Regions from separate parts of the Blautia argi genome, predicted to be linked through region 1. Evidence: riboswitches for the same ligand, from Rfam matches in the RefSeq annotation. Region 1 holds a riboswitch; the other holds the start of a gene.
What was found. A riboswitch is a leader RNA that binds a small molecule or an ion and turns the genes downstream of it on or off. The one in region 1 is predicted to bind ZMP and ZTP.
Positions count from the first base shown of each region.

Region 2: linked by a shared signal. The riboswitch ahead of DQQ01_RS03835 (formate--tetrahydrofolate ligase) and the one ahead of DQQ01_RS04585 (IMP cyclohydrolase) in region 1 are both predicted to bind ZMP and ZTP.

Region 1 is NZ_CP030280.1:915,968-931,028, forward strand. Features, by position in the region: gene DQQ01_RS04570 (ABC transporter substrate-binding protein) at 87-1,103, shown strand; gene DQQ01_RS04575 (CYTH domain-containing protein) at 1,187-1,636, opposite strand; ZMP/ZTP riboswitch at 1,763-1,841, shown strand; gene DQQ01_RS04585 (IMP cyclohydrolase) at 1,952-2,665, shown strand; gene DQQ01_RS04590 (phosphoribosylaminoimidazolecarboxamide formyltransferase) at 2,690-3,874, shown strand; gene DQQ01_RS04595 (diaminopimelate dehydrogenase) at 4,140-5,126, shown strand; gene DQQ01_RS04600 (YitT family protein) at 5,169-6,035, shown strand; gene DQQ01_RS04605 (glycine--tRNA ligase) at 6,151-7,545, shown strand; gene DQQ01_RS04610 (hypothetical protein) at 7,596-7,790, shown strand; gene DQQ01_RS04615 (6-phosphofructokinase) at 7,917-9,164, shown strand; gene DQQ01_RS04620 (sensor histidine kinase) at 9,259-11,079, opposite strand; gene DQQ01_RS04625 (uroporphyrinogen decarboxylase family protein) at 11,380-12,225, shown strand; gene DQQ01_RS04630 (ABC transporter substrate-binding protein) at 12,241-13,515, shown strand; gene DQQ01_RS04635 (carbohydrate ABC transporter permease) at 13,599-14,453, shown strand; gene DQQ01_RS04640 (carbohydrate ABC transporter permease) at 14,469-15,061, shown strand, end outside.
Region 2 is NZ_CP030280.1:756,189-771,249, reverse strand. Features, by position in the region: gene DQQ01_RS03865 (NAD(P)/FAD-dependent oxidoreductase) at 1-645, opposite strand, end outside; gene DQQ01_RS03860 (LysR family transcriptional regulator) at 796-1,686, shown strand; gene DQQ01_RS03855 (FAD-dependent oxidoreductase) at 1,840-4,422, opposite strand; gene DQQ01_RS03850 (DUF134 domain-containing protein) at 4,478-4,822, opposite strand; partial or broken gene DQQ01_RS03845 (S8 family peptidase) at 5,075-6,821, opposite strand; gene DQQ01_RS03840 (formate/nitrite transporter family protein) at 7,001-7,765, opposite strand; gene DQQ01_RS03835 (formate--tetrahydrofolate ligase) at 7,797-9,482, opposite strand; ZMP/ZTP riboswitch at 9,626-9,710, opposite strand; partial or broken gene DQQ01_RS18015 (carbohydrate kinase family protein) at 9,859-10,825, opposite strand; gene DQQ01_RS03825 (potassium channel family protein) at 10,947-11,597, opposite strand; gene DQQ01_RS03820 (TrkH family potassium uptake protein) at 11,622-12,968, opposite strand; gene ytvI (sporulation integral membrane protein YtvI) at 12,985-14,142, opposite strand; gene DQQ01_RS03810 (NUDIX hydrolase) at 14,469-15,061, opposite strand, start outside.

The DNA of each region.
Region 1 (15,061 bases):
TTTCCCTTCCTATCATAAAATAAAGTGTGGAGAAGGCTGCCGCACTATGCAGCCTTTTGAGATTTTAGAATTGAGGGGAGAGCATCATGAAAAAGAAAGTGAGCATGCTTTTTGCAATGCTTTTGTGTCTGGGCATGGGGTTTACAGGCTGCAAAGCTCAGCAGGGAGAAAGGCAGGAAAAAACAGAGGAGCTTACCAAAGTGACCTTAAACGAGGTGGCACACTCCATTTTTTATGCGCCGCAGTATGTGGCAATCGAAGAGGGATATTTTGTAAATGAGGGAATTAAGCTGGAGCTGGTTACAGGATTTGGAGCAGATAAGGTGATGTCTGCTCTTTTATCCGGTGATGCAGATATTGGTTTTATGGGGTCAGAGGCAACGGTTTATGCCTATCAGCAGGGGGCTCAGGATAAGGTGCTGAACTTTGCCCAGCTTACGCAGAGAGCCGGGAATTTTGTGGTGGCAAGAGAAAAAATGCCAGACTTCGAGTGGACAGATTTGAAGGGCAAGGATATTCTGGGAGGCCGTAAAAGCGGTATGCCGGAAATGGTCTTTGAGTATATTTTGAAGGAAAAGGGCATGGATCCGGATACAGATATGGGCATTGACAGAAGCATTGACTTTGGCTCTACAGCGGCAGCTTTTGCCGGAGGGCAGGGGCAGTTCAGTATTGAATTTGAACCCTCTGCCACTATGCTTGAGCAGGAAGGCGCCGGATATGTAGTGGCATCCTGCGGTGTAGAATCCGGCTATGTTCCTTATACGGCCTACAGTGCCAGAGAAAGCTATATTGAGAAGAACCCGGAAGTGATACAGGGATTTGTAAAAGCTCTGCAAAAAGGCATGGATTATGTAAATACCCATACGCCGGAAGAAATTGCCTCTATTATTGCCCCACAGTTTAAAGAAAATGATTTGGAAACCATTACTGCCATTGTAAAGCGTTATCAGGAACAGGATACCTGGAAAGACAATCTTGTATTTGAGGAGAAAAGCTTTGAGCTTTTGCAGGATATCTTGGAAAGCGCTGGAGAACTGGAAAAGAGAGTTCCGTATGAGGAGCTGGTGCTTACCGAGTATGCCAAGAAGGCTGAAGAGTAAGGAGTTGAAAGTGCAACAATCACTCAAGAATGGTTGACCTGTAAGAAGTAGAAAGACCACCCTAAAGGATGGTCTTTCTGTGTTTATTTTTTTCCTCTGGACAGTACACTGTTGTGATAAGCAGTAGAAAATGTTACATCTTCCCCAAACCACTGAGGAGGAACAAAACTGTTTGCCTCTTCTTCTGTGGAAAACTCCACTTCTGCCAGCCACAGACCTTCATAAGGGGCGTTAAAAACATCCAGCTCGATGGTGAGTCCTTTAGGTAGGGGCAGCAGATACCGGGTCTTGGAAAGGATAATGCCGTCTGCCTTTGTACGTAGATGCTCGTAAGCTTCACGGGTCAGAGGCAGATTGTATTCCTCCCGCATCATCATGCCTTTTCCTTTATAGGTGAGATAATAGTCGTTGTCCTGTCTGCGGATCCGCACAACCGGGGCAATGCAGAGATAAGCCTGCTCAATTTTCCTGGAAGGAAAGGCTTCCAGATCCTTTGGGAGTTCATGAATCAGATATTTACGTTCAATTTCCACGATTGTTTTCTCCTTTTCCTGATGAAGTATTAAAAATATCATATAATGTTCAAATGCAAAAAGCAAGCCACAGGAAGGTGGGAGAAAAAAAGGGATTGACAACCCTTTTTTTAAATGGTATGTTTTAAGTGCTTATATGACTGACGGAAGTGGAAATGACCACGGGGAGTATAAGCCACAGAAGCCGACCGTCTGGGCGAATATGCTCGGAAAGTGGGCTTTTTCTTATTTTTTAAAACTCTTTTTGGGAAAAATTAAGAAAAGCCGGGAAAAGTTCCGAGTGAGTTTAGAACAGCAGGAAAAGGAGATAAGTTCATGGAAATGTTATCACTGGAAAAAGAGTTAAAGAGCAATGCATATCCGGGCAGAGGAATTGTGCTGGGAAAATCAGAAGACGGAAAAAAAGCTGTTGCCGCTTATTTTATTATGGGCAGAAGTGAAAACAGCAGAAACCGCGTATTCGTAGAAGAAGGTGAAGGAATCCGTACACAGGCATTCGACCCTTCTAAATTAACAGACCCAAGCCTGATTATTTATGCGCCGGTACGCGTACTGGGCAATAAAACCATTGTGACAAACGGTGACCAGACAGATACCATCTACGAAGGTATGGACAAACAGATGACCTTTGAGCAGTCTTTGAGAAGTCGTGAATTTGAACCGGACGGACCAAACTACACACCTCGTATTTCCGGCGTGATGCATTTGGAAAACGGCAGATATAACTATGCAATGTCTATTTTAAAGAGCAACAATGGAAATCCGGACGCCTGCAACCGCTATACCTTTGCATATGAAAATCCGGTGGCAGGAGAAGGACATTTTATCCACACTTATATGCATGACGGCAATCCTCTTCCAAGCTTTGAAGGAGAGCCAAAGCTGGTGGGAATCCCAAACGATATTGATGCGTTTACAGAGCAGGTGTGGACAAGTTTAAATGAAGAAAATAAGGTTTCTCTGTTTGTTCGCTTCATTGATATTGAAACAGGCAAATATGAAACCAGAATTGTAAATAAAAATAAATAAGAAATAGGAAAGGAGAAAATTATTATGAAAGAATTAGCTTTAAAATACGGTTGTAACCCAAATCAGAAACCTTCCAGAATTTATATGGAAGAAAATGGCGACCTGCCAATTAAAGTTTTATCAGGAAAACCGGGCTATATTAATTTCCTGGACGCTTTTAACGGATGGCAGCTGGTAAGAGATTTAAAGAAAGCAACAGGTCTTCCGGCAGCAACTTCTTTTAAACATGTATCTCCGGCAGGAGCCGCTGTGGGACTTCCTCTGACAGAAACACTGGCAAAAATCTACTGGGTAGATGACATGGACTGGAAAAACTTTTCTCCTATTGCCTGCGCTTACGCAAGAGCCAGAGGTGCGGACAGAATGTCTTCTTTTGGGGACTTTATTTCCCTTTCCGACGTGTGCGACAAAGATACCGCGCTGCTGATTAAGAGAGAGGTTTCCGACGGTGTTATTGCGCCGGGGTATACAGAGGAAGCTCTGGAGATTTTGACACAGAAGAAAAAAGGAAATTATAATGTCATCGAGATTGACCCGGATTATGTGCCGGCTCCATTGGAACGCAAACAGGTCTTTGGCATTACCTTTGAGCAGGGACGCCAGGAGTTAGCCATTGATGATGAATTGATTTCCAATATTGTTACAGAAAATAAAGAATTGACAGAAGAAGCAAAGAGAGATTTAAAGGTTTCTCTGATTATTCTGAAATACACACAGTCCAATTCTGTATGCTTTGTAAAAGACGGACAGGCCATTGGCGTAGGCGCAGGACAGCAGTCCCGTGTACACTGTACGCGTCTGGCAGGACAGAAGGCAGACAACTGGTGGTTAAGACAGTGTCCGAAGGTGCTGAACTTGCCATTTAAGGATACCATTACCCGCGCAGAGAGAGATAATGCCATTGATGTGTATATTGGCGAGGAATATATGGACGTTCTGGCTGACGGCGCATGGGAAAAGACCTTTACAGAAAAGCCGGAGGTCTTCACAAGAGAAGAAAAGAGAGCATGGCTGGATAAGCTGCAGAATGTCACCCTTGGCTCTGATGCATTTTTCCCGTTCTCTGACAATATTGAACGCGCGAAAAAGAGCGGTGTGTCTTACATTGCACAGCCGGGTGGCTCTGTGAGAGATGATGCAGTGATTGATACCTGCAACAAATACAACATGGTGATGGCATTTACCGGAATTCGTCTGTTCCACCACTAAAAACAGAAATTTTGTGAAATATAGAAAAGGAAACGGATACAGACCCCGGGAATCCGGGAAATTGACGCATTTTCAAAAAACAGGTTGGCACAGCTTTGAGCTTAGAGTCTGAAAGCTGTGTCAAAGACCGAAAAATTTATCAATTTACCAGAGAAAAGGGAATGGGTATCCGTTCTCTTTTTTTTATTGGGGCATTGACAAAGAAAGCGTATCTGATATATTCTGAAAGGGCAAACAGAGACTACAACAGATAGGAGAGTGTGACATGAGTATTAAAATTGGTATTTTAGGATACGGAAACCTGGGTCGTGGTGTGGAGTGTGCAGTAAAACACAATCCGGATATGGAACTTGTGGCTGTTTTTACCCGCCGCAATCCGGAAGACGTGAAGATTCTTACAGAAACAGCAAAGGTTTGCCATGTGGATCAGGCAGTGAGCATGAAGGACGAAATTGATGTGTTAATTCTCTGCGGCGGAAGCGCTACAGACCTGCCGGTACAGACACCAGAATTTGCACAGCATTTCAATGTAGTAGACAGCTTTGATACCCATGCAAGAATACCGGAACATTTTGCAGCTGTAGACGCTGCTGCAAAAAAAGGAAATCATACAGCCATGATTTCTGTTGGCTGGGATCCGGGTATGTTTTCTTTAAACCGTCTGTATGCCAATGCAATTTTGCCGGGTGGTAAGGATTATACCTTCTGGGGCAAAGGCGTGAGTCAGGGGCATTCAGACGCTGTGAGAAGAATTGAAGGTGTTTTAGATGCAAGACAGTATACCATTCCGGTAGAAAGCGCGCTGGAGGCAGTGAGAAACGGAGAAAATCCGGAGCTTTCCACACGCCAGAAGCACACAAGAGAAGTATTTGTTGTAGCAGAGGACGGCGCTGATAAGGCAAAAATCGAACATGAAATCAAAACCATGCCGAATTATTTCGATGAATACGATACTACTGTACATTTTATTACAGCGGAAGAAATGGCAGCCAGCCATGCAGGACTTCCTCACGGCGGTTTTGTAATTCGTACCGGCAGCACAGGCTGGGAAGATGAACATCAGCATGTAGTAGAATACAGCTTAAAGCTGGATTCCAATCCGGAATTTACTTCCTCTGTTATTGTGGCTTATGCAAGAGCTGCTTATCGTATGAGTCTGGAAGGACAGACAGGCTGCAAGACTGTGTTTGACGTGGCACCTGCATATTTAAGCTTACAGACTCCGGAAGAGCTGCGGGCTCATATGCTGTAAACGAGTAGGGAGAATGGGAATAAAAGGAAAGAGAGTAAAACAGTGAATCCTAAAATAGATACCAAAAGAGAAGCAAAGCGAATCATTTTCGGCTTAATCGGAGCCGTGATTATGGCGGTGAACATTAAGACCTTTGTGCGGGCAGGGGGCTTGTATCCCGGCGGTTTTAATGGTGTGACACTGTTGTTTCAGACTATTTGCGACCGCTTTTTTGACATTGCCGTACCGTTTTCGCCTATTAGTCTTGCCCTGAATGCAATTCCGGCGATTATCAGCTTTAAGGCGATTGGAAAGAAGTTTACGGTGATTACCAGCCTTATGATTGTGGCGACCAGTGTTCTGACCGACATGGTTCCCGCCATACCGATTACCCAGGATATTTTGCTTATTAGTGTCTTCGGCGGACTGATTAACGGTGTGGCAATCAGCATTGCCCTGATTGGCGGCGCTTCCACAGGAGGAACCGATTTTATTGCCATTTATTTTGCGGAAAAGAAAAACAAAGATGTATGGAATTATATTTTACTGGCAAATGCAGTTGTGCTTTTGGTTGCGGGTTATCTGTTTGGCTGGGACAAGGCGCTGTATTCTATTATTTTCCAGTACGCCTCCACACAGATGATACATCTGCTTTACCAGACGTATAAGAAGGTGACGCTGTTTGTCATTACCGATGAGCCGGAGGCAGTATACCAGGCTATTTATGAGGTGACAAATCACAGCGCTACAGAATTTACGGCAACAGGCATGTATTCCAATGAAAAACGGAAAATGATTTACTCTGTGGTGTCCACCATGGAAGCAAAGGTGCTGACACAAAAAGTTATGGAGGCAGACCCTCATGCTTTTGTGAATGTGGTGAAAACAGATACGCTGGTGGGGAGATTTTATCAGAAGGAAACCTATTAGGTTGGAAAAACTCTTCTTTAGAGGTTGAAAAGATAAGATTTAACCGTTATAATAGTCCCTATCAGTAAAAATAGCAATGATTTTACAAAAATGCAGAGATAGAGGAGATTGTATAATGGAAAAGACAATGGAAAAGATTGTTGCACTTGCAAAATCCAGAGGATTCGTATATCCGGGTTCAGAAATTTACGGTGGTCTTGCAAATACATGGGACTACGGAAACCTGGGTGTAGAACTGAAAAACAATGTAAAGAAAGCATGGTGGCAGAAGTTTGTTATGGAAAGCCCATACAACGTAGGCGTAGACTGTGCTATCCTCATGAATCCTCAGACATGGGTGGCTTCCGGTCATTTAGGCGGATTTTCAGATCCGTTGATGGATTGTAAAGAGTGCCATGAGCGTTTCCGTGCAGATAAGATTATTGAGGACTTCTGTGCAGAAAAAGGCATTGAAATCGAAGGCAGCGTAGACGCATGGAGCCAGGAAAAGATGAAAGAGTTTATCGAAGAGCATCAGATTCCATGTCCGACCTGCGGCAAACACAACTTTACAGATATCCGTCAGTTTAACCTGATGTTTAAAACCTTCCAGGGTGTTACTGAAGATGCAAAAAATACAGTCTATTTAAGACCGGAAACCGCACAGGGTATCTTTGTAAACTTTAAAAACGTACAGAGAACTTCCAGAAAGAAACTGCCATTTGGTATTGCACAGATTGGTAAATCTTTCCGTAATGAAATTACACCTGGTAACTTCACTTTCCGTACCCGTGAATTTGAGCAGATGGAACTGGAATTTTTCTGTAAACCGGATACAGATTTGGAATGGTTTGCATACTGGAAACAGTTCTGTCTGGACTGGCTGCACAGTCTGGGCTTAAAAGACGAAGAAGTGCGCTACCGTGACCATGATAAAGAAGAACTGAGCTTTTACAGCAAGGCAACCACTGATGTGGAATTCCTCTTCCCATTTGGCTGGGGCGAGCTTTGGGGCATTGCCGACAGAACGGATTATGACCTGACACAGCACCAGAATGTATCCGGACAGGATATGACCTATTTTGATGATGAAACAAACCAGAAATATATTCCATATGTTATCGAACCTTCTCTGGGCGCAGACCGTATGGTACTGGCATTTTTGTGCAGCGCTTACGATGAAGAGGTTCTGGACGCAGAGAAAAATGACGTGCGTACTGTGCTGCATTTCCACCCTGCACTGGCACCGGTGAAAATTGGTGTGCTGCCTCTTTCCAAAAAATTGAATGAAGGCGCGTTAAAGGTATTTGAGCAGTTATCAAAGAAATACAACTGTGAGTTTGATGACAGAGGAAATATCGGAAAACGTTACCGCCGTCAGGACGAAATCGGAACACCTTTCTGTGTAACCTATGACTTTGATTCCGAAACTGATGGAGCAGTAACCGTTCGCGACAGAGATACCATGGAACAGGAAAGAATCAAGATTGAAGATTTAAAGGCTTATTTTGAGGAAAAATTCACATTTTAACTAGTTTTGAGACTTATAAGACCGCTACACGAAGAGGAGGAAACCTTTGTGTGGCGGTCTTTGTTTTTCGGGGAAAACTGTGGACAAAAGAGATTTTGCAGGAGAAGTATACGGTAGATTTTCTGGCAGTGGGGACAATATTGCACACCGGTCAATTCGGGAATCAGGAATTTCAGCCTCTTTTGATGTATTATGAAAGAGAAAATCCTCCTGTCGGTTGCTTGATAAAGAGGAAAGTTGTATGAAATAGATAAAAAAGTTGAAAAAAACAGAAAAATAATATGCAAAAATCCATATATCTATTGAATATATGGATTTTTTTTGTTATAATCTTCGATAGATTCATTTTCCGAGAAGGAGGAGAAGACAAAATGGCGAAAAAAAGAAATATTATTGTGGGACAGTCCGGCGGTCCTACCTCGGTAATTAATTCCAGCCTTGCAGGCGTGTACAAAAATGCCATTGAGCGTGGGTTTGATAAGGTATATGGTATGCTGCACGGCATACAGGGACTGTTAGATGAACAGTATGTGGATTTGTCTACGCAAATTCATTCTGAGCTTGACATTGAGCTTTTAAAAAGAACACCTTCTGCATTTTTGGGCTCCTGCCGCTTTAAGCTGCCGGAAATTCATGAGGACAGGGAAATTTATGAGAAAATCTTCCAGATTTTAAACAAACTGGAGATTGAAGCCTTTATCTACATTGGTGGTAATGATTCTATGGATACCATTAAAAAACTGTCTGATTATGCTATTCTCACAGGGCAGAGCCAGAAGTTTTTAGGTGTGCCGAAAACCATTGACAATGACCTGGCGCTTACAGACCATACACCTGGTTTTGGCAGCGCAGCCAAATATATCGGCGCTTCTACCAAAGAAGTCATTCGTGACGCGCAGGGGCTTACCTACAAAAAGAACATGATTACCATTATGGAAATCATGGGAAGAAATGCAGGCTGGCTGACAGGAGCAACGGCTCTTGCAAAGACGGAAGACTGCGATGGACCAGATTTGATTTACCTGCCGGAGATTCCTTTTGATATCGAAAAGTTTTTAAAGAAAGTGAAAGAACTTTTGAAGAAAAAATCTTCCATCGTGATTGCAGTTTCGGAGGGAATTAAGCTGGAGGACGGACGCTATGTCTGTGAACTGGGTAGCGTAGGCGATTATGTAGATGCATTTGGACATAAACAGCTTCAGGGAACAGCTACCTATCTGGCAAATTTCCTGGCAGCAGAGTGCGGTTGCAAGACCAGAGCCGTAGAGCTTTCCACACTGCAGAGAAGTGCTTCTCATATGGCTTCCCGTGTGGATATTGACGAGGCATTTATGGTAGGCGGAGCTGCGGTGAAGGCAGCAGACGAAGGTGACACCGGAAAGATGATTGTCATTGACCGTGTGTCCGATGACCCGTATATGAGCGCTACCGGTATTTATGACGTACACAGAATTGCCAATGAAGAAAAACTGGTTCCGAGAGAGTGGCTGAACCGGGAGGCAAATTATGTGACAAAAGATTTTGTGGACTATATTAAACCACTGATTCAGGGAGATTATCAGCCGATTATGGTAAATGGTCTGCCGCGTCATCTGGTTTTGAAAATGAAGAAGAAATAAAGGCGTTTTTGAGAGAAGTTTTTATAGAAATATGGGAATACAAAAAATGGGGAAAGTCAGTCCGAATGGGGGTTCGGACTGACTTACTTTTTGGTTAAATATTTGGAAGTTCTGGTTTTTTCATATAGGGAATTTGAATGTCAACAATAGTTCCTTCTTCAACTACACTTTCTATAGAGAGTCCATATTTTTTTCCATAATAACTTTGAATTCGTTGATGAACATTTAACAATCCAATAAAGTGATGGTTTTGTTGCATATTCTCTATATGGCTTTTTTCATTTTCCAAAGAATATAGAATTTCTTTTAGTCGTTCAGGTTTAATACCAGAACCGTTATCTATAAGAAAAAAGTGTAAAATTCCATCTTCCAGATTTGCGCTTAGATTAATACGACAATCGGTTTCCATTTGTGCAAAACCATGCTCTACGGAATTTTCCACAAGGGGCTGCAAAAGGAATGCAGGGATTTCTAAAGAATAGAAATCATCAGGTATACTACAATCAAATGTGAATTTACTTGGAAAACGGATATCCAGAATGGTTAAATATCGATAAATTTGTTGTATTTCTTCTTCCAGATAAACGACAGGAACTTTTTTCAGGTTATAACGGAGCAATTCGGACATACAGGAAGCAATAGTTTTGATTTCTGGTTCGTTATGTATATCTGCAATGGATTTAATACTGTTTAAGGTATTGTATAAAAAATGATGATTAATTTGCGTTTGAAGCATTTGAATATACATATTCTGCTCACTGAGTCTACTGGTGTAATTCTGGCGCAGGCTTTCGGTAAGACGCTTATTCAGATGATTAAAACTGGTTACAAGTTTTTGCAGTTCTCTATTTGAAGTTTTACCATCAACAGAAATCTCTTTGTAACTATTGAGGTCTTGAGAGTCCATCTGTTGACAGAGCAAAGTGATTGAGTGCGTCAAGCTGCGTGAAAGAAAGAGAGCCAGGATTAATCCGAGTAATAGTGTAAAAACAAAAATTGCAGAGTAATTTAGCAAATTGTGCTGATAAGCTTGTGTAATATTTTTATTGTTTAAACACTGCACAATGTGCCAACCTGTAGTTTGATTCAAACAACCATTGACAAGGTAATTTTCTTTACCGACAGATATGGTTTGGGTTTGTATAGGATCATTTTCCGGTATGTTTTTGCTGAATTTAGAAAGTTCATCGAAAAGAATCTGGGAACTTTCTGAGTTGATGTATTTGGAATCAGAGCAATAAGCCAGTGTGTTATGAGAATTAAAAATCATAATAACGCTACCGGGAGTCTTGGCGGAATTAAAAATAGTTTCTACAGAGGAAAAATCAATTCCTACATAACAGCTTCCAATTTCTTTGAAAGTATATCCATCATAAAGAATTTTGACCATAGGTAAAATCTTTTTTCCACTGATAAATGAATCCTGAATAGGTGCAAAATAAGTATGATAATTAGAGGTAAGAGCTTTTTCCTCCCAAGAGTTCATTTTTTCTAAAATTTCTTTATGGGTTTGGGCATTTAAAATATTATATTCAAAGGTATAATCATATCTACTGCGAAAAAGACAGGATATAACATTTGAATTCAAGCGGTTGGTTTGTATAAGCTGTTTAGTAAACATACTGCTGTCTTGTGAATAGGCAAGAAGATTATTGTCATAGTCAGTAATAAGAGCTTTTCGTATGTCATTGTTTAGAATATGCATATCTGCAATTTTTGTAGCATCATTCAAAAGTGTATTTAAAGTAAGGTCTGTTTGAGTCAGAATGGTTTCCATTGTTTGACTGAAATCTTCTTTGACGGTTGAAGCGGTTTGGTTTGCAGCTGTAATACCTAAAATTGTTGAAGGAATAATAAGTAATAGTAGCGAAGCAATAAATATTTGTGTTCGATAAGAAAAAAAGTGTGTTTTCATATAAATTTCTCCTAAAATAATATATTTGATTTATGGATTATTATAAACTATTGAAAAAGAGAAAAACAGATTTATGAATAAAATATATAAAAAACAAATAGAAATACTATTTTTTTTATAAGATAAGTTCTATTTTTAGAGTAAGTCCTTTACTATAATGAAACTATAAAAAATAAAGTTCAGGAGGAAATGAATATGAACAAAGTAGAACGTGTAAAAGCAGTTATGAACAATGAAATCCCGGATAAGATTCCGGCAGGCTTTTGGTTTCATTACAAGTCAGATTATACAGTGGAAGAAATGGCAGAGGCACATTTAAAGCTATACAGAGAAACAGATATGGATATTATAAAAATTATGCAGGATTATATGTATCCAATTGAAGGGGAAATTCATTGTGCGGAAGATTGGTACAACATTAAAATTAAAGGAACGGATTCTGAAGAGTTTCAAAAGCTATCTGCGGTTATTAAGAAAATCCGAGAAGAAGTAAAAGACGAAGTTCTTATATTTCAGACAATGTTTGGCCCTTTTAAAGCAGCTAGTATTGCGTTTGGCGATGATGTTCTTATGAAATATAGCAAAGAGGCACCAGAAGCGGTTGCGTATGGAATTGGTGTATTAGCGGAAGGCTTGGAAAAATGGGCCAAAGGTTATCTTGAAGCAGGAGCAGATGGTATTTACTATTCTGCACAATTTGGAGAAGAAGGGCGCTTTACAAAAGAACAGTGGGAAACATTGGTAAAGCCTTTTGATGTTCAGATTTTACATGTAGCAGAAAAAGAAGAGGGGAAATATAACATACTTCATATCTGTGGTGAACCAGAATATAAATTTAAAACGCATGTGGATTGGTTTACGGATTATCCAGGTGACTTGGTAAACTGGTCTGTGAAAGACAATGCTTATAGTTTGGAGCAAGGGCGAGATTCTTTCAAAAGGGCTGTTTTAGGCGGATTGAATAATAAAGGAAACATATTAAATGGTCCAAAAGAAGAAATAGAAAAAGAAGTGGAAGCAGTTCTAAGAAGATTCGGAGAAAAAGGCATTATGATTGGTGCGGACTGTACAATCCAAGGGGAGAATATTAGTCTTGATTATATTAAAACAGCTGTGTATGCGGCGCATAAGTATAAAAGACAGTGATAGGAGGAGATTTTTATGAGAAAAAGAACAGCAGCAGTATTAAGTATGATTTTAGCAATTAGTATGACTGGTTGCAGTAGTGGAGTAAAACCAGAAGAGGAAAAAACAAACGGAAAAAAAGATGACGGAGTATTAGAAATTGAATTTTTCCAGCAAAAAATGGAAGAGGGTCCGCAAAAGGGATATCAAGCTATTATAGATAAGTTTAATGAGGAAAATTCTGATATACGGATTGAAATGAATACGGTTCCTGATGCCGGAACTGTGTTGACGTCTAGAATTGCTTCTGGAGATATACCAGTTTTGTTTTCTGATTATCCGACGCAGCAGCAGTTTAGGCAGAAGGTAGAAAATGGTTATGTCCAGGATTTGTCAGAACAGGAGTGCCTTAAAAATGTAGAGGAATCCGCTTTGGAGATGACAAAACAGAAAGATGGAAAGTATTATGCTCTTCCATATAGTCGTAATTATATGGGGGTATATTATAATCAAGAAATATTTGAAGAAAATAATCTGGAGGTTCCAACTACCTGGAAGGAATTTCTGGAAGTATGTAAAACTTTAAAAGAAAAATCTATTACACCTATTGGATTAATGGGCAAGGATCCAGGACGTGTAGGACATGGATTCCAATGTATGACAGTGGCTTGGGATCCAGAGGGAATTGAAGCAATTGAGCGCGCGGTCAGTGGAGAAGAAAAACTGGAAAATGATGAAGGATTTAGAGAAGTTGCAGAAAAAACTGCAGAATTACTTTCATATACAAATGAAGACGTTCTTGGACTGGCAGATACAACCTGCTGGGAAAACTTTGCGAATGGAAAATATGCAATGTGTATTACAGGGTCTTATGCCAGAGGAACATTGCTGATTGCCAATCCGGATTTGAAGATAGGAGTATTTCCTCTGCCAAATGAAACACAGGAAACTACAAACACTTTATCAGGTATAGACGCCGCTATTTGTGTATCAGCAAAAGCTTCAGAAGAAGAGAAGGAAGCAGCATATAGATTTTTGGATTATTTGGCAGAAACAGAAAATGCACAAACCTTTTGTAATCATGATGGGGCTCCCTCTTGTATTACTGGGGTAACTCCGAATTATGAAGGAATTGAACCTATGATGGATTTAATTAATGCAGGACAGGTTCATGACTGGATGGCGTCAACAATTGACAATAATATTGTGACAGATTTGTATAATGTAACACAGGGATTCTGGAGTGACAAAGATATTGATAATTATCTAAACCAGATGGATACTTCGATAGCGGTAACATCAGCAGAATAGAAGTCTTTTTAGAGGCAGCACTCCTCTTTGATTGTTGCCTCTAAAAATCGGACATTAAAATATCTTCAGAAAGGAGAAGCGGTATGAAGAAAATATCTGGAAGAGCAATTTATTTTAGTTTTACTATAGTTCCTGTGATTTTGTATAGCTTCTTTTACGTTTATTCTGTAATAAGTGGAGTACGTTATAGTTTTACTGACTGGGACGGAATGTCTCCTGAATTTAATTTGATAGGGTTTAAGAATTATGAAGCTCTTTTTAAAAATCCCAATTTTTGGAACTCTTTAAAGACTACGGTTCTTTATAGTATTATGCTGGTAGTAGGGGTTATTGTTTTATCCTTGTTGTTGGCAGTTTCTTTAAACTCATTAAGAAAATTCAGGACTTTTATGAAATCTGTATTTTTTGTACCAGCTATGATAGGTGGTATTACTATTGCACTTATTTGGGATCAGCTTTTTTACAGAGTAGTACCCTTGATAGGAAAAGCTCTGGGAATAGATTGGTTATCGCAAAGTGTATTGATGACAGGAAATACAGCACTTCTGGCTGTGATTTTTGTTCACATATGGCAGGCTGTTGCCCTTCCTACAGTTATTTTTATAGCCGGATTGCAGCAGATTCCTGATGAACAGTATGAATCAGCGAAAATAGATGGAGCAACTGTTTTTGAACGATTTCGTTATATAACGTTTCCTTATTTGATTCCGACATTGACAGTGAATTTGGTTTTGATGGTAAAACAAGGTTTTACTTCTTTTGATTTTCCTTTTGCATTAACAGGTGGAGGGCCAGTAAGAGCAACCGAAGTTATAGGAATCTTGATTTATAATGATGCATTCAAAAAATATGAAGTTTTCAGTAGCAAATGCAGAAGCTTGTGTATTGTTTGTTATTGTAGCTGTTTTTTCATTGACACAGATGAAATTGACAAGTAAAGGAGGGGTACAGGAATGAAAAGAGAAGGTTTTGGTTGGAAAATTGCCAGAAATTTATTTTTACTGGCAGGATTAGGGCTTATTCTTGTGCCCTTATATTTAGTTGTAATCAATTCCTTTAAAACTTTAGAGGAAGCAGGAAGAAATTTTTTTTCATTTCCATCTTCTCTTAATTTTGTAAACTTTCAAAGTCTGTTTTCAAATAGTAATTATTGGGGATTTGCAGTTAATTCTTTGATTATTTCTGTGATTTCAGTCAGCTTGATTTTGATTTTAGTTCCTGCTGTTTCTTATGCAATTGCCAGAAATTATACAAAGAGGTATTATAAAGGTATTTACTTTTACCTGCTGATGGGGCTGTTTATTCCTTCTCAAGTCATTATGCTTCCTGTGACAAAATTGATGACAAATTTAAATCTTTTGAACAGGCAGGGGTTAATTTTGTTATATGCAGCTTTTAGTTTAACACAAGGAGTGTTTCTATTTGTGAATTATATCAGAGGGCTTCCCTACGAGATTGAGGAATCAGCGTATATGGACGGCTGTAATGTGTTTCAGACTTATACAAAAGTTGTAATTCCGTTAGTCAAACCCATGATAGCAACTTT
Region 2 (15,061 bases), 160 kb from region 1:
GGAAATTTCAAGAGAGTTCACCTTCTCTGTCCCGTACACTCCATGCAGTCTGGAATTTAACCGTAATTTTATATTGGGTGTTTTTACCACCTTTTCCTTAAATTCTGCAATACAACCCAGCGTTTCTTCAAAATGAATAATGGTTACCTGCGCCGCATACTGCGCCAAATATAAAGCCTCCTTGACCGCCCCGTCTGCACCACCTACTACATATACATTTTTTCCTCTGTAAAGCATTCCATGCTGTGCTGCATTCATACTCATACCTTTTCCGCAAAGTTCTGCCTCTCCTACAATCCCCAGTTTTCTCGGAGAAGTTCCATTTGCCAGAATCACCTTTGCTGCTTCGTAAGTATGCTGCTTGGTCTGAATTTCCTTTTTTTCTCCTGACAACTTTACAGAAACAACTGTTTCATATACAAGCTCTATATTAGCACGTTCTGCCTGGGCTTTTAGTTTCTCAGAAAAAGTAACGCCTGTTTCTCCTTCTGTAATTCCGGCATAATGTGTGACTGCAGAAACTCTTCCAATCAGCCCGCCCACCTGAGTTCTTTCAATAACTAAGGTCTTTTTTCCACGACTTACTGCATAAATTGCTGCGCTGATTCCTGCTGGTCCTGCTCCGATAATAACTACATCATACATTTGAATTTCCTCCTTCTTTTCCACTTATTTTTCTTATGTTTCCTGTTCTTCTTTACATTTATACTATATCTTCCCAGAATCATTTTGTAAAATTATAAATATTGATATAATCATAAATATTTGTTATGATATTTTCAGGAGGTATCTATTATGCTTGATTTTCGTATGGAAACTTTTCTGACAGTATGTGAATATATGAATTTTACTCATGCTGCAGAGGCTCTGGGTCTGACACAACCAGCCGTTTCTCAGCATGTCAAACACCTGGAACAGGAGTATGACACCCCACTTTTTCAGAGGGATAAAAAAAAGCTACATCTGACACCTGCCGGGGAAATTCTGCGTACAGCTCTGGAAACTATGAGAAATGATGAAAACACCTTAAAGAAGCGTCTGAAGGAAAGTCAGACACAAAAAAAGATTCTAACCTTTGGTGTAACCATGACCATTGGAGAATATGCTATTATCCCCTCTTTAACCCGTTTTATTAAGGCTCACCCAAACACAGACTTTTATATCCGCTATGCCAACACCCAGACACTTTTAACCTGTCTTCAGGAAGGGAACATTGATTTTGCCCTGGTGGAAGGGTATTTTAAGTCAGACCATTACAGCACCCGCATTTTCAAGGAAGAGGAATACATTGCTGTCTGCAGTACAGACCATATTTTTTCAAAACCTGTCCGCTGCCTAAAGGATTTAACCTGCGAGCATCTTCTGCTTCGGGAGCATGGCTCCGGCACTCGAGCCATTCTGACCAAAACACTGGCACTGAAAAACATGTCTGTAGAAGACTTTAAGAATGTAGTAGAGGTAGAAAATATTCATACCATTGTATCCCTACTGCTTCAGGACTGTGGAATTGCATTCTTATATAAAGCTGCTGTGGAGGATGAAATTGCCCGCGGCACACTGCGCCAGATTCCACTGGAAGATTTCCAGATTACTCATGATTTTACCTTTCTCTGGAACAAAGACAGCGTATTCTCCGGTGAATATGAAGAAATCTTTCGGGAATTTACGGAAATACCGGTTATTTAAACCACAAATAAATCCTTCCTATTTTGCCACAGGTCATATCCGCGACATGATACATTTTCTTACAAAACAGAAAGGCAGCGATACAAATGTCACCCCGGAATCCTTCCCGACTTTTTGTATCGCTGCTCTTTTATAATTACATAATCCTCTTATTTAGCAGGTTGCGCCACCTGTTAAATGCTTCTGGGCTTTTATATTTTCTTCTTTCCGTCCCAGTAAATCATCTGTCAGAAGCTGTTCCTGCACATTTTCAAAGCCCAGCCTTGCAACCGTATCTGCAAAACGTTCTCCTGTAATTCCCTGCTCCCTGAACAGCAGAATGGCTTTTTCCACAATAGCGAGAACTTCTTCTTTGTCTGTGAAGACCTTATCCAGGTAACGTCCCTGTGCCACCTTTTTACCCCAGCGTCCGCCAATGTAAATACGGTATCCATTGGTATACTCTTCAAAGGCTTTAAATGGACATTTGCCAATGCAGCGTCCGCAGTGGTTACATTCATTTTCCGGAATCACAATCTTTCCGTCTACCACCTTCGCCACTTTAATCGGACAGTTATTTTCCACACGGCACACCTTACAACCGCGGCATTTCTCCATATCCACCAAAGGAATTCTCTGTCCGATAATACCCAGGTCATTCAAATCCGGTTTTACACAGTTATTTGGACAGCCGCCTACTGCGATTTTAAACTTATGGGGCAGCTTCACATTCGCATATCCATGGAAAAATCTCTCATGAATTTCTTCGGACAATGCAAAGGTATCAATCAAACCATACTGACAGGTAGTCCCTTTACAGGACACAACCGGACGTACCTTGGAGCCGGTTCCTCCTGTTTCCAGTCCTGCCTGCATTAAATACTCACGGAGAGGCTCGATATTGGCAAAAGGCACTCCCTGGATTTCCATGGTAAGACGGGAGGTCATGGTTACTTCCCCGCTTCCGAAAAGCTCTGCTGCCTCTGCAATGGTTCTGGCTTCCTCTGCCGTAATTTTTCCGTTCCTTGTAATCACTCGTCCATTAAATCTATCCAAAGTATTTTTGTCTTTTAAGAATCCCAGAGCCTTTACTCTCTTTTCTTCTTCAGGTGATACCGCGCCTTCCGGATTTTCCACCTTCACATCATTGAAAAATGTAGAGCCCTCTAATACCACCGTATTTTTGTATCCGTAAAAACGCATACGGTTCTGCAGGAAGTACGCACGTTTTCCCTTTGCACATACCAACAGTAATTTTTCTTCCTTATCCAGACCTTCTATTTCTCCATTTACAGCAAATGGATCTACATACTGTGCACCGTGAATGGAAGGAGTCAGACCTGCATCGATTACCTTATAACCTTTTGCTTTTCCTTCTGCATACTCTGCCGGAGTCATGCTCACCAAATCTCCGCTTAATTTATTAAGTAGCACATAAACAGCCTGTACAAAGGGGTGGATTGCTGTGGAAAACGGCGGTGCATAGGCAAAATCCGCATTTTCAAAATCTTCCAGAGCTGCCCCCATATTTAATCCCATGACCGCGATATCTATCATTTTGTCTACTGCGCCTGGTCCCATAACCTGCACACCCAGCAATTTATGGGTATTCTTTTCTGCAATCAGCTTTGTAATAAAGAAGCCAGCACCTGGATAATAGTGAGCCTTGTCGTCTGTAGGCGCCAGAACGCTCACAACCTCATATCCTGCTGCTTTCGCCTGTTCTTCTGTAAGACCTGTACGTCCTACATTCAGACCTGGCAGCTTTACAATGCCGGTTCCCAAGACACCTGGATACGTCTTGTTTTTCCCTGAAAGTAACTGTGCCAGAGTTCTTCCCTCCATGTTTGCAGAAGAACCCATTGGTGACCACTGAGGCTTTCCGGTGATACGGTTTGTCACCATTACACAGTCACCTGCTGCATAGACTCCTTCCAGATTTGTCTTCATGGTATTGTCCACCAAAATGGTTCCTTTAAACATTTCCAGGCCGCTGTCCTGCAAAAATTCTGTATTCGGACGAATTCCTGCTGCTGTAATCAAAAGGTCACAGCCCAAAAATCCAGCAGAAGTCTTTACACCTGTTACCTTTCCATTGCCAACCACTTCCTCTGCTTTGGTTCCGGTAATCACGCGAATTCCTTCCTTCAGCAGATGTTTCTTTACATAGCCTGCCATTTCTTTATCTAAAATATTCGGAAGTACCTGGGCGGCAAAGTCAATCACCGTCACCTGTATTCCTCTGGTCTTCAGATTTTCAGCTGCCTCCAGCCCAATAAATCCGGCGCCGATTACTACCGCCTTCTTTACCTGATTTTCTTCTGCATATGCCCGAATGGCTGTAGCATCATCAGGAGTGCGCATTTTAAAGACACCCTGCTGTTTCATTCCCGGAACGGGCAATTCTACCGGAGATGCCCCTACCGCCAGAACCAACTTATCATAGGAACAGACCTCTTCTTCTCCTGTAAACAAATCTTTTACAAGAACCTGCTTTTTATCTGCCCAAAGCGCAGTAGCTTCTTTTCCGGTCTTTACCTCTACCCCTGTCATTTTGGCATATTTCTGAGGCGTATTTACAATAAGCTCTTCTCTGCTTTCAATCAGTCCGCCTACATAATACGGGAGTCCGCAGCCTGCATAGGAAATATCTTTATCTCTGGTAATAACTGTAATTTTTGCACTTCTGTCTTCACGTTTCAGTTTAGCTGCTGTTTTTGTTCCCGCAGCAACGCCTCCAATGATTAATACTTTCATTCTACCTCTCCTGTTCTTCTTTTACTGGTACTTTGGTTTACCTGTTCTGTGTTGCTTATTCCTGCTGTCTGTGGCAACAGTACAACATACCTGCACACTCCGGCTTCATCTTTTCGCATACAACCACATCTCCCCCACTTATGGTCAGACTGCGGCCATGAACCATAGCGTCTGCTATTTTCTGTCTGGCTGAGTCATAGATGCGAGTCACTGTCGGTCTGGAAATATCCATCTTTGCTGCACACTCCTCCTGTGTCATTTTCAGAAAATCCAGAATACGAATCACCTCATATTCATCATAGGTAAGATTGACGCTTCCGTCAGCAACACAGCCCTGCGGTGCAAAGCTGGTGATTTTCGGTTTGGAACAGATACATCTGCTTTTCTGTGGCCTGGCCATATGTCCCCCTTTCCTCATATAGATTTAAGATAGTGATTTTTTCTTTTGCGCTTTCAGAATACTACCATTATGAACATATGTCAATATCTTTTTTCAAATAGAATTAAATCTACGCACCCGCGAAGGGTGCGACCATTTATCCGTTCCAACATATTTAGCGACTTTAATTGACTTTTCCAGTCCACTGAAAATTAAGTTTTTTCTTAAACCTTTGTCCCACCAACAGCATTTTTATGCTTTTTTATTTTAACTTCATTTCTTAGGGAAGCTATCGGAAAGACACAACGCCCCATATCCAATACGATTATTAGGATATTCCCCGCCTAAAAGCGGTCTTGCTCCTCTTCTTAAATAGGCCTTTACCTTCTCTCCGTACAAAAAAGGATCATTTTCCCTCACAATTCCCCACTCCATCAAGAGTGCAGCCGCACCGGTGACAAAAGGTGTGGCAAAGGAGGTTCCTGTGCGGCTTTCATATCCTCCTCCCAGCGCTGCTGTGACAATCCCCACCCCCGGTGCCACCAAATCCGGCTTAATCTCATTAGTCACCCTGGTATAACCCCTCCCTGAAAAATCCGCATATGCCAGATAACGGGAATCATACGCACCCACAGAAATCACTCTTTGCGCTGTGGAGGGAATGGTTTGTGTTGTCTGAGGTGTGGGAAAAAGGAAATGCGTATCTTCATTTAAAATACCCCCTCCCGGGAGCCACAAATCATAATCCCCGTCCACAATCTTTACAGGAATCAATCGGATTTTCCACGTTCCGCTGTCTACATATCCCCTTTTAGGCAAAAGCTCTATATAAATTTCCTGGGATAAACTATAGGGAGCAGGCTCTCCATAATACAACAAAAGCTCCATATTTCCCACAGAAAACCTCTGAGCGCCTAAAATCTCCTGAAAAGGCCCAATTCGCTGTCCCCCGGGAAGTAAAAGCTCTATCTCCATTTCATCTACATAATGCTTCCAGAACTGGATATTAAAACCAGGCTCATACTCCCCTACATTTAAAAGGATTTCTGTTGCCTCCGCTATCGAAACTCTCCCTGAAGTATGCAGTGCCTGATTCCCCTCATTTCCCATACCCACGCAGATAACACTCCGACCGTTCAGAGCCGCATTATCCAGATAGGTTTCCAAAAGAGATTCCCCGCTGTGAGAACCATAATTATTCCCAAAACTAAGATTCAGAGCCACAGGCTGCCCTCTGTCTGCTGCCAGACGAATAGCATAGTCAATCCCCTGCAAAAGCTCAGTGGTTCTGGGAAAGCCCCCTTCCCTTGCTGTTCCCAGCTTTACTACCAAAAGCTCACTTTCATAGGCAACTCCTCTATAGACCCCGTCTGACGCTCTGCCGTTTCCTGCAGCAATTCCAAGTACGCCTGTGCCATGTCCGCTTAAATCTCTGCTGGGCACTATTTTTTCTCTGTCTGCCCGGTTCTCTGCCAAAAGTGCCTGATTGATTTCTTCCTGTGTATACTCTGTTCCAATAGAATAGCCCCTGGGAGGTCTTCCCGGTATACTCTGATCCCAGAGCCGCAAAATCCGTGTGCTGCCGTCCGGATCTCTAAAATCCGGGTGAGCATAGTCTACACCTGAATCAATACATGCCACCAAAATCCCTTTTCCGGTAAGCGGCTCTCCCAAAGGGGAGAAAGCGCTTTGCACAGAAGTCATACAAGAGGCGCTTCTTCCCTGCTGCACAGCAAAAAACAAACGCTTGGGTTTCTCTATATATTCGATGCCCGGAATCCGGGACAATGCCTCAATCCGACTCTCCTCCAGTGTAATCACTGCAAAACCGTTTAAGAGCTCTGCCCTTGGCACATCTTCTCCCCAGAATGTCTGAAAGATTTCCCGTATACTTAATAATCAAGTCCCAGGTGTTTTCTGACTGATTATATCCTATATTCAGTTCCGGTGACTGCTCCCGTTCCGCTGCTGTTGCATCTAAAGCAAGATTTAGAAGATTTTCCAGCTTCTGATTTTCCATTTTTTGTTCCTGCGTTTTTCTTTCAGTCTACTCTTCTCTTTTTCAAAATATTCCGAAGCATCACATGCTTCATAAAGCTTCTTGATTTCTTCATAAGACATATTTTCCCATAAAGCCAAAAAGGCTGCCGCACCATATTGGTGCGACAGCCTATCTCCCCTCAAATTCTCTTTATCTTTCTATTTTTCTTTTGAAATCAGATGATATGGAAGCGCTACGCCTAAAACACCACCAACCATATTTCCCAAGGTTACTATAATTACATTATAGAAATATGCACCGATTCCAACCTTTCCTGTAATAAGTGAAACACCGATACTGCTCATGTTTGCAATACTATGTTCAAATCCACACACCATGAATACGAAAATACACCAGAAAATCATGATCAACTTCCCTGATTCAGATTTCATTTTTATTCCGCACCATACTGCAAGACATACCAAAATGTTACACAAGATTGCTTTGATAAACAATGGCACCGGAGCTGTAGTAGTTTTGGTAATTGCAAGATTTTCAAAGTAATCACCGATTCCGCCTGTAGGAACTTTTGCAGCCACGAAAAGAGCAGATGATAAAAGAGAACCAACCAGGTTTCCGATCCAGCATACACACCACAGTTTGCAGGCATCACCCACGGTAGCTGTTTTTCTGAATATAGCCGCTGACATGACAAAATTATTTCCTGTAAATAAGTCTGCCCCTGCCATAATAACTAAGCTAAGAGCTGCTGCAAAAGCCGCGCTTTGTGCCGGTTTTGCCCAGATCGCCGCTGCTTCTGAGCCTGACAGATGACCTGCCAATGTAAACGCTACAAAGCTACCCATTGCAACAAACATACCAGCTAAGATAGAGGCTACAAAATATCCCAGCGGATTGTTTTTCAGTAAATTCAATTTTGCTGCCGCAGAATTGCACACAGCCTTATATTCGTCTTTATACATACTTCATTGCTCCCTTCAAGCCCAAACTTTTTTAGAACAGCCCTGTAATCTTTCCTGTTTCGTCTACGTCAATCTTCTCAGCAGCCGGAACCTTCGGAAGTCCTGGCATGGTCATGATTTCTCCTGTCAGCGCTACGATAAAGCCTGCACCTGCAGAAATCTTTAAGTTTCTTACCGTTACTTCAAAATCTGTAGGCGCTCCCAGTTTGGTCTGGTCATCGGTTAAGCTGTACTGTGTCTTCGCTACACAGATTGGGCAGTTTCCATAGCCCAGGGCCTCTAACTGTGCTGCCTGTTTCTGTGCATTTGCAGTCAGAACCACTCTCTTTCCTCCGTATACCTTCTGTACAATCTGGTTCAGTTTATCTTCAATGCTTCCTTCCAGTTCATAGGAGAATGTAAAGTCATTTGGCTCTTCTACCAGACGGATAACCTCTTTTGCAAGGGCAATACCGCCTTCACCGCCTTTTGCCCATACTTCGGACAGGGCTACGTTTACGCCCAGCTCTTTACATTTCTGCTCTACCAGGTCAAGCTCTGCCTTTGTATCTGTTGGGAATGCGTTAATAGCAACCACACATGGCAGTTTGTATACGTTTTTGATGTTGCTTACATGTTTTAACAGGTTTGGAAGTCCCTTTTCCAGTGCTTCCAGGTTTTCATTGTTTAAGTCAGCCTTCGCTACGCCGCCATTGTATTTTAATGCACGAACCGTTGCTACGATAACGACTGCGCTTGGGTGCAGGTCTGCCATACGGCATTTGATATCCAGGAATTTCTCTGCTCCCAGGTCAGCTCCGAAACCTGCCTCTGTGATTGCATAATCCCCTAATTTCAATGCCATCTTTGTTGCAATGACAGAGTTACAGCCATGAGCGATATTTGCGAATGGTCCGCCGTGTACGATTGCAGGTACATGCTCCAGAGTCTGTACCAGATTTGGTTTCAGGGCGTCTTTTAACAGTGCGCACATCGCGCCTTCTGCATGTAAGTCATGGGCAGTTACCGGTTTCTGTTCGGAAACCTTTCCGTATGTATAACCAACAATAATACGTCCCAGTCTTTCCTTTAAGTCTGTGATATCTCTTGCCAGACACAGAACAGCCATGATCTCAGATGCTACGGTAATGTCATAGCCGTCTTCTCTTGGCATTCCGTTTGTCTTTCCGCCCATACCGTCTACAACAAAACGGAGCTGGCGGTCATTCATATCCACACATCTTCTCCAGGTAATCTTTCTTGGGTCAATGTTTAATTCATTTCCCTGATAAATATGGTTATCCAGCATTGCTGCTAAGAGGTTGTTTGCTGCGCCGATTGCATGGAAGTCACCGGTGAAGTGCAGGTTGATGTCCTCCATTGGAACGACCTGTGCATATCCGCCGCCTGCTGCTCCGCCCTTTACACCGAATACCGGTCCAAGAGAAGGCTCACGAAGAGCAACCATAACCTTTTTGCCAAGTCTTTGCATACCGTCTGCCAGACCAACGGTTGTTGTTGTCTTTCCTTCTCCTGCCGGTGTTGGGTTAATTGCTGTTACCAGGATTAATTTTCCGTTTGGCGCGTCGGATTCTTTTAATAAGTTGTAGTCGATTTTTGCTTTGTACTTTCCGTACTGTTCCAGATATTTGTCATCAATACCTGCTTTCTCTGCAATGTTTGTAATCGGCTCCATGGTACATTCCTGTGCAATTTCGATGTCTGATTTGAATCCCATAATCATATCCTCCTTAAAAGAAATAATAATTTTCCTCGCCCTTTTCCCAACCTTTTTTTCTCTCTCATTTCTATGCTTTTGTCCTGCATGTGTATGAGTCAAAAAGCTTCCTGGCTGAAAAAAGGGCAACACTTGTACGCTACAAATGTTGCCCAGACGGTCGGCTTATTATCTTATTCTGATTCCCCTGTGGTACTCCACATTTATCCGTCAGTAATCAGAACCTGTTGTTTTGCAGCAGATATTTAAATATTTATCTGTCACAGAACTATGGTTATAATCTAACACAAAATTATCTTGATGTCAATCTACTTCAATAAAGTTTGTGAAATTTTTACCAATTTTATTTTCTTTTCTATACAAACCTCACAAGTACTTATGCGCCAATAAAGGAAAGTACTTCTTCCTTCTCTGGCATCACTCTTAAAGCGCCTTTTTTTGTTGTAATAAGGGATGAAGCACCGTTGGCAAAACGCAGCATTTCCTGCAGATTTTCTTCTGTCAGACCCGTAATGCCATGTTCCAGTACATAATTCAGCGCACATGCTCCAAAGGTATCACCCGCACCTGTGGTTTCAATGGTATTTTCCTGCAAAAACGGTACCTGGAAAACTTCCTTTCCCTCATGGAAAGCAATACTTCCCTCTTTTCCCATGGTCACATTCATGAGCTTTAAGTTTGGATATTCCTTTAACAGTCTGTGTGCGCCTTCTTTTACGTCCTTTGTCCCTGTCATAAATTCCAGTTCTTCTTCGGAAATTTTCAGAAGGTCGCATTTGGACAAGCCATATGCAATCTGTTCTTTTGCCTCTTCCATAGATTTCCAGAGAGGAGGTCTTAAGTTCGGGTCAAAGGAAATCAGAAGTCCGGCTTCTTTTGCCACATCAATGGCTTTATACGTTGCCTTTCTTACTCCTTCATGTGTCATGGACAACGTTCCATAATGAAAGGCTTTTGCAGAACGGATATATTCTTCGTCAATCTGCTCCTCCTGAAGCATTCATATCCGCCCCCGGATTTCTGTAAAATGCAAAATCTCTGTCCCCATCCTCAAATGTATGAACAAATGCAAGTGTTGTATGCACTTCTTCATCTTCATATAAGTGGCTGGTATCAATACCAATGGAGTCCAGGGTACTGCGGAGAGCTGTTCCAAACTGGTCTTTTCCTACAACTCCCAGAAAAGAGGTCTTTTTCCCCAGCTTGTTTAACATTGCCAGTACATTACACGGCGCTCCGCCCGGATTCGCCTCAAACATAGAATTTCCCTGTCCGCTTACTCCGTTTTCTGTAAAATCAATCAAAAGCTCGCCTAATGCGATTACATCAAATTTTTTACACATGTTTCCTACTCTCTTTCTCATCACTTTACTTCTTGTTGCTTTAATGTGCATTATAGCTTTTTTTCCTTTTTCATGCAACATTTCCACATATCTTTCCCGAATTTTTCTATTGAAACCAGAATTATTTCATTTTCGCAACCGTACGCACGTCCTGAAAATGTCCCATAACAATCAAGGTTTCTGTGCTCTTAAACACATATTCCGCACCGGGAAGCGGAAACATTTTTCCGTCTTCCTTTGTTGCCAGAATACTGATGTGATGCTTTCTTCTGACCTCTTTCTCCAGGATAGAACTTCCTACCCAGGACTGAGGAACCGGAATCTCATAAATTGCATATTCATCGGTCAACTTAATGTAGTCAAAAATATTGTCATTACCGTATTTAACGGCCAGACGCTGTGCCATTTCCTTTTCCGGATACACTACATCGTCTGCACCATTTCTCAAAAGAAATTTTGCATGCACATCCCGGTTGGCTCTTGCCAGCACCATGGAAGCCCCGCAGTCCTTTAAAAGCGCTGTGGCTTCCAGAGAACTCTGGAAATTATCGCCAATGGCAACCACACATAAATCAAAATTTCTCACTCCCAGAGATTCTACAAAATGTTCATTGGTAGCATCGCCTATCTGGGCGTCTGTCACCATATCTATGGCATCATTGACTCTCTCCTCATTAATGTCCACTGCAAGGACCTCATTTCCTTCTGCGATTAATCGCTCTGCCATATGCCTTCCAAAACGGCCAAGCCCTATCAGAAGCACTGATTTCATTTCTGTTTTCCTCCTTAAATCATTTTATCCTACAGAAATCTTTTCTACCGGAAGCTTTGACGGAATTGTGGATATATGGTTTGTAAATGCAATCAGTATGGTAATACCGCCCACTCTTCCGATAAACATCAGCAGAATCAAAATCACCTGTGACACCATTCCCAGACTGGAAGTAATTCCAAGAGAAAGTCCCACCGTACAAAGTGCAGACACGGTTTCAAAAAGTGTCTGCTTTATTCCCAGATTTTCTATAGTGGCAATCGCCATAGAAGAACCTATACTCAATAAACCATAAAACATCATCAGACAGCAGGCATGGCGGATTGCTTCTCCCTCCACTCTGCGCCGGAATAATTCCAAATCCTTTCGTTTCCGAAGTTCTGTCCAGATTGTCAGCATCAGAACCAGTATGGTCGTAGTCTTAATTCCCCCTGCAGTAGACCCCGGGGAACCGCCGATAAACATCAGACATACCATCAGCATCTGGCTGCTGTCCGTCAACGCGTTCAAATCCACGGTATTAAAACCTGCCGTTCTGGGGGTAACTGCCTGAAAAAAAGCACTGAGTATCTGCTGTCCCAGGGTTTTTCCTTCCATAGAAGGCTGTCCCCACTCAAAAAGAAACATCAGCAGCGTACCGCCGATAATGAGAACTCCTGTAGCAAAAATCACCATTTTTGTATGCAGTCTGTAGTACCGAAATTTCCATTTACATTTTTTTAGATCTTCCCAGACCAGAAAACCAATACCGCCGATAATAATCAGTCCGGCTATAGTAAGGCTCACCAGATAACTGTCCCCTGCTGTAATCAGGGAAGAACTCGGACTGTAGTATCCCATAAGGTCAATTCCGGCATTACAAAATGCGGAGATAGAATGAAAAACAGCATAGTAAATACCCTTTCCCAGTCCTAATCTGGGCACAAAGTAAAATGCCAGAAGCACGGCTCCGATTCCTTCAAAAAAGAGCGTTCCTGACAACACAAATTTGGACATTCTTACAATTCCCCCTATCTGGGGCGCTGCTACACTTTCCTGCATCAACATACGCTCTGACAGACCTATCTTTTTTCTGGTCAGTGTCAGAGCAGATATGGCAATGGTCATAAATCCGATACCGCCTATCTGAATCAGAATCAGGATAACCACCTGCCCGAATTCTGACCAGAAGGTATAGGTATCATTCGTTACCAGTCCTGTCACACAGGTTGCTGAAGTAGCTGTAAACCATGCGTCCATAAAGGTCGTTGCCGTACCCTCCCGGTTGGAAAACGGCAGCATCAGAAGCAGGGTTCCCAGAGCAATCACCACCAGATAACCTGCTGCAATAATCTTAGTTGTCGTCCATTTTATTTTTCTTATCTTACTCAAAACATATTCCGCCTTCTTATTTTGCTTTTAAATCCGTATCCTCCGAAGTTTCTTCGTCCCGATACAGCCATTTCAGCACATCGTCTGTCACCTCTTTCAGTCCGTTCAGTACCCCGTCAAAAACGCCCATACGGTAAAAATTAATGACAATAGCGCCAATAGGTACTGCCAGAATCATTCCTATCACACCGCTGATGCGGTATCCGATATACATAAAAACCAGAGTCAGAAGCGGATTTACCCCTATGGAATCCCCTACCATTTTCGGCTCAATCACTCTTCGCACAAGCTGTGTCACCAGATATAGAATAATCAATTCCACTGCATATTTCAAGTCCCCTGAAATAAGTTTAAACAAGGCCCATGGAATCAGCGCTGTACCCGTTCCAAAAAACGGCAGCATATCCAGAAAAGCAATGAGAATTGCCACCAGGGCAGCAAATTTTACCCGCATGATTAAAAATCCTACAAATAAAATAACACCGATAACGCCCATAATTTTAAACTGTGCTTTGAAATAGCCGCCGAAAACCTGTTTAAAGCTGTCGGAAAGAATTCTCCACTTTTCCTGGATAATTCCCGGGGTATTGGCTCTTCCGAATTCCAGAATCCGATCTCTGTCTGCAATGAAAAAATACGCGGACAGAATAGTAAAAATTATAGAAATCAAAATACTGGGCAGATTTTTGGCAAGACTGCTTGCCTGGTCTACTGTAATCTGACTGATTTTTCCCACTGCTTTTCCGGTAATGGCACCAATTCTGTCCTGCAGATCCGCAATGGCTTTCTGTACACTGTCCGGCATCTCGTCTATCAGCTTGGACAGATTTTCTCCTGCATTTTCAAATTCCCCTTTGACTTCCATATAGATCTCAGGCGCCTGATCTACCAAAGATCTGGTTTCTTCTACAGTCTTTACACCAATAAAATAAATACCTACGATAATCCCTGCAAGCACTCCGATAATCAACAGCATGGAGGTGTGCTTGCGCGCTACCTTCAGTCTTCGCTCCAGCATACGCACCAGAGGATTCGCAATCAGCGCAATCAGCCAGCCAATGACAAAAGGCATAAAAAATCCCAGAAACTGAATTCCCAGAAAAACTCCTACTCCAATGCCAAGGACAGTTATCAAAAACACCAAGATACTTTTTGCATATTTTTTCCACTTCATTTTCAAAACTCCTGCCATAGAAAATTTCACATTTCCAAACAAATGAAAACCTGCTTTTCCCTGTATAAAGCAAATTTGTCCATACATGCCACTTCCGCACATATGGACAAATTTATGAGTTCCCAGTTCGGAGCGCATGTAATGCAATTATTATACCACGTGCGCAGAAAAGAAAGCCCCCAAAGGGTATTTACTTTTCCAGCCGTGGCTTGCCGGGTATAATCTGCCACCAAAGTGGCAGCAAGCCGATTCTATCGGCTTGAATTGCACTTCGTGCAATTATTATACCACATGTTCTCCCCCTGAAAACCAATTATATGAAATTTTTACAATTCTTTCAGAAATGCAAAGGGCTCTTCATCATGAATAAAGTGCATCAGCATATAGGCACACATAATGGCTGTATTCTCCTCCTTCAAAATCCTCTTTGCCTCTTCTCTATCCGCAAGAACCACTTCGATTTCTTCTGTATCCTCCTGAAATTCCGCAGAAACCTCTCCTGATGATACGCCAAACACGGTAGCGCAACACTCATCCGTCAGGCCTACGGTAGTAAATGCCGGCTTTTCATACGCTTTATGAACCGGAAGGGGAGAAAAAGTCAGCCCTGTTTCCTCTCTCATTTCCCGGACTGCACACTCCCGGTAATCCTCTCCCTTTTCTACCAGTCCTGCCGGAAATTCATACACATAATTGTCAATGCTGTACCGATACTGACGAATCAGCACGATTTTATCCTGAGCTTCTCCGTACAAGCTGTATATCACCACGCCGTCCGGGTGCATATTCCGGGTTTTCAGTTTCAGCTCTCCCTCTTCCTTTGCCCTGGAAGCCACATAATAGATTCCTTTTTTTCCTGTCTTACTTTCTCTGCCCAACTCATAGAGATTCACAAAGGGATTTTCTGTTTTACGGGTAA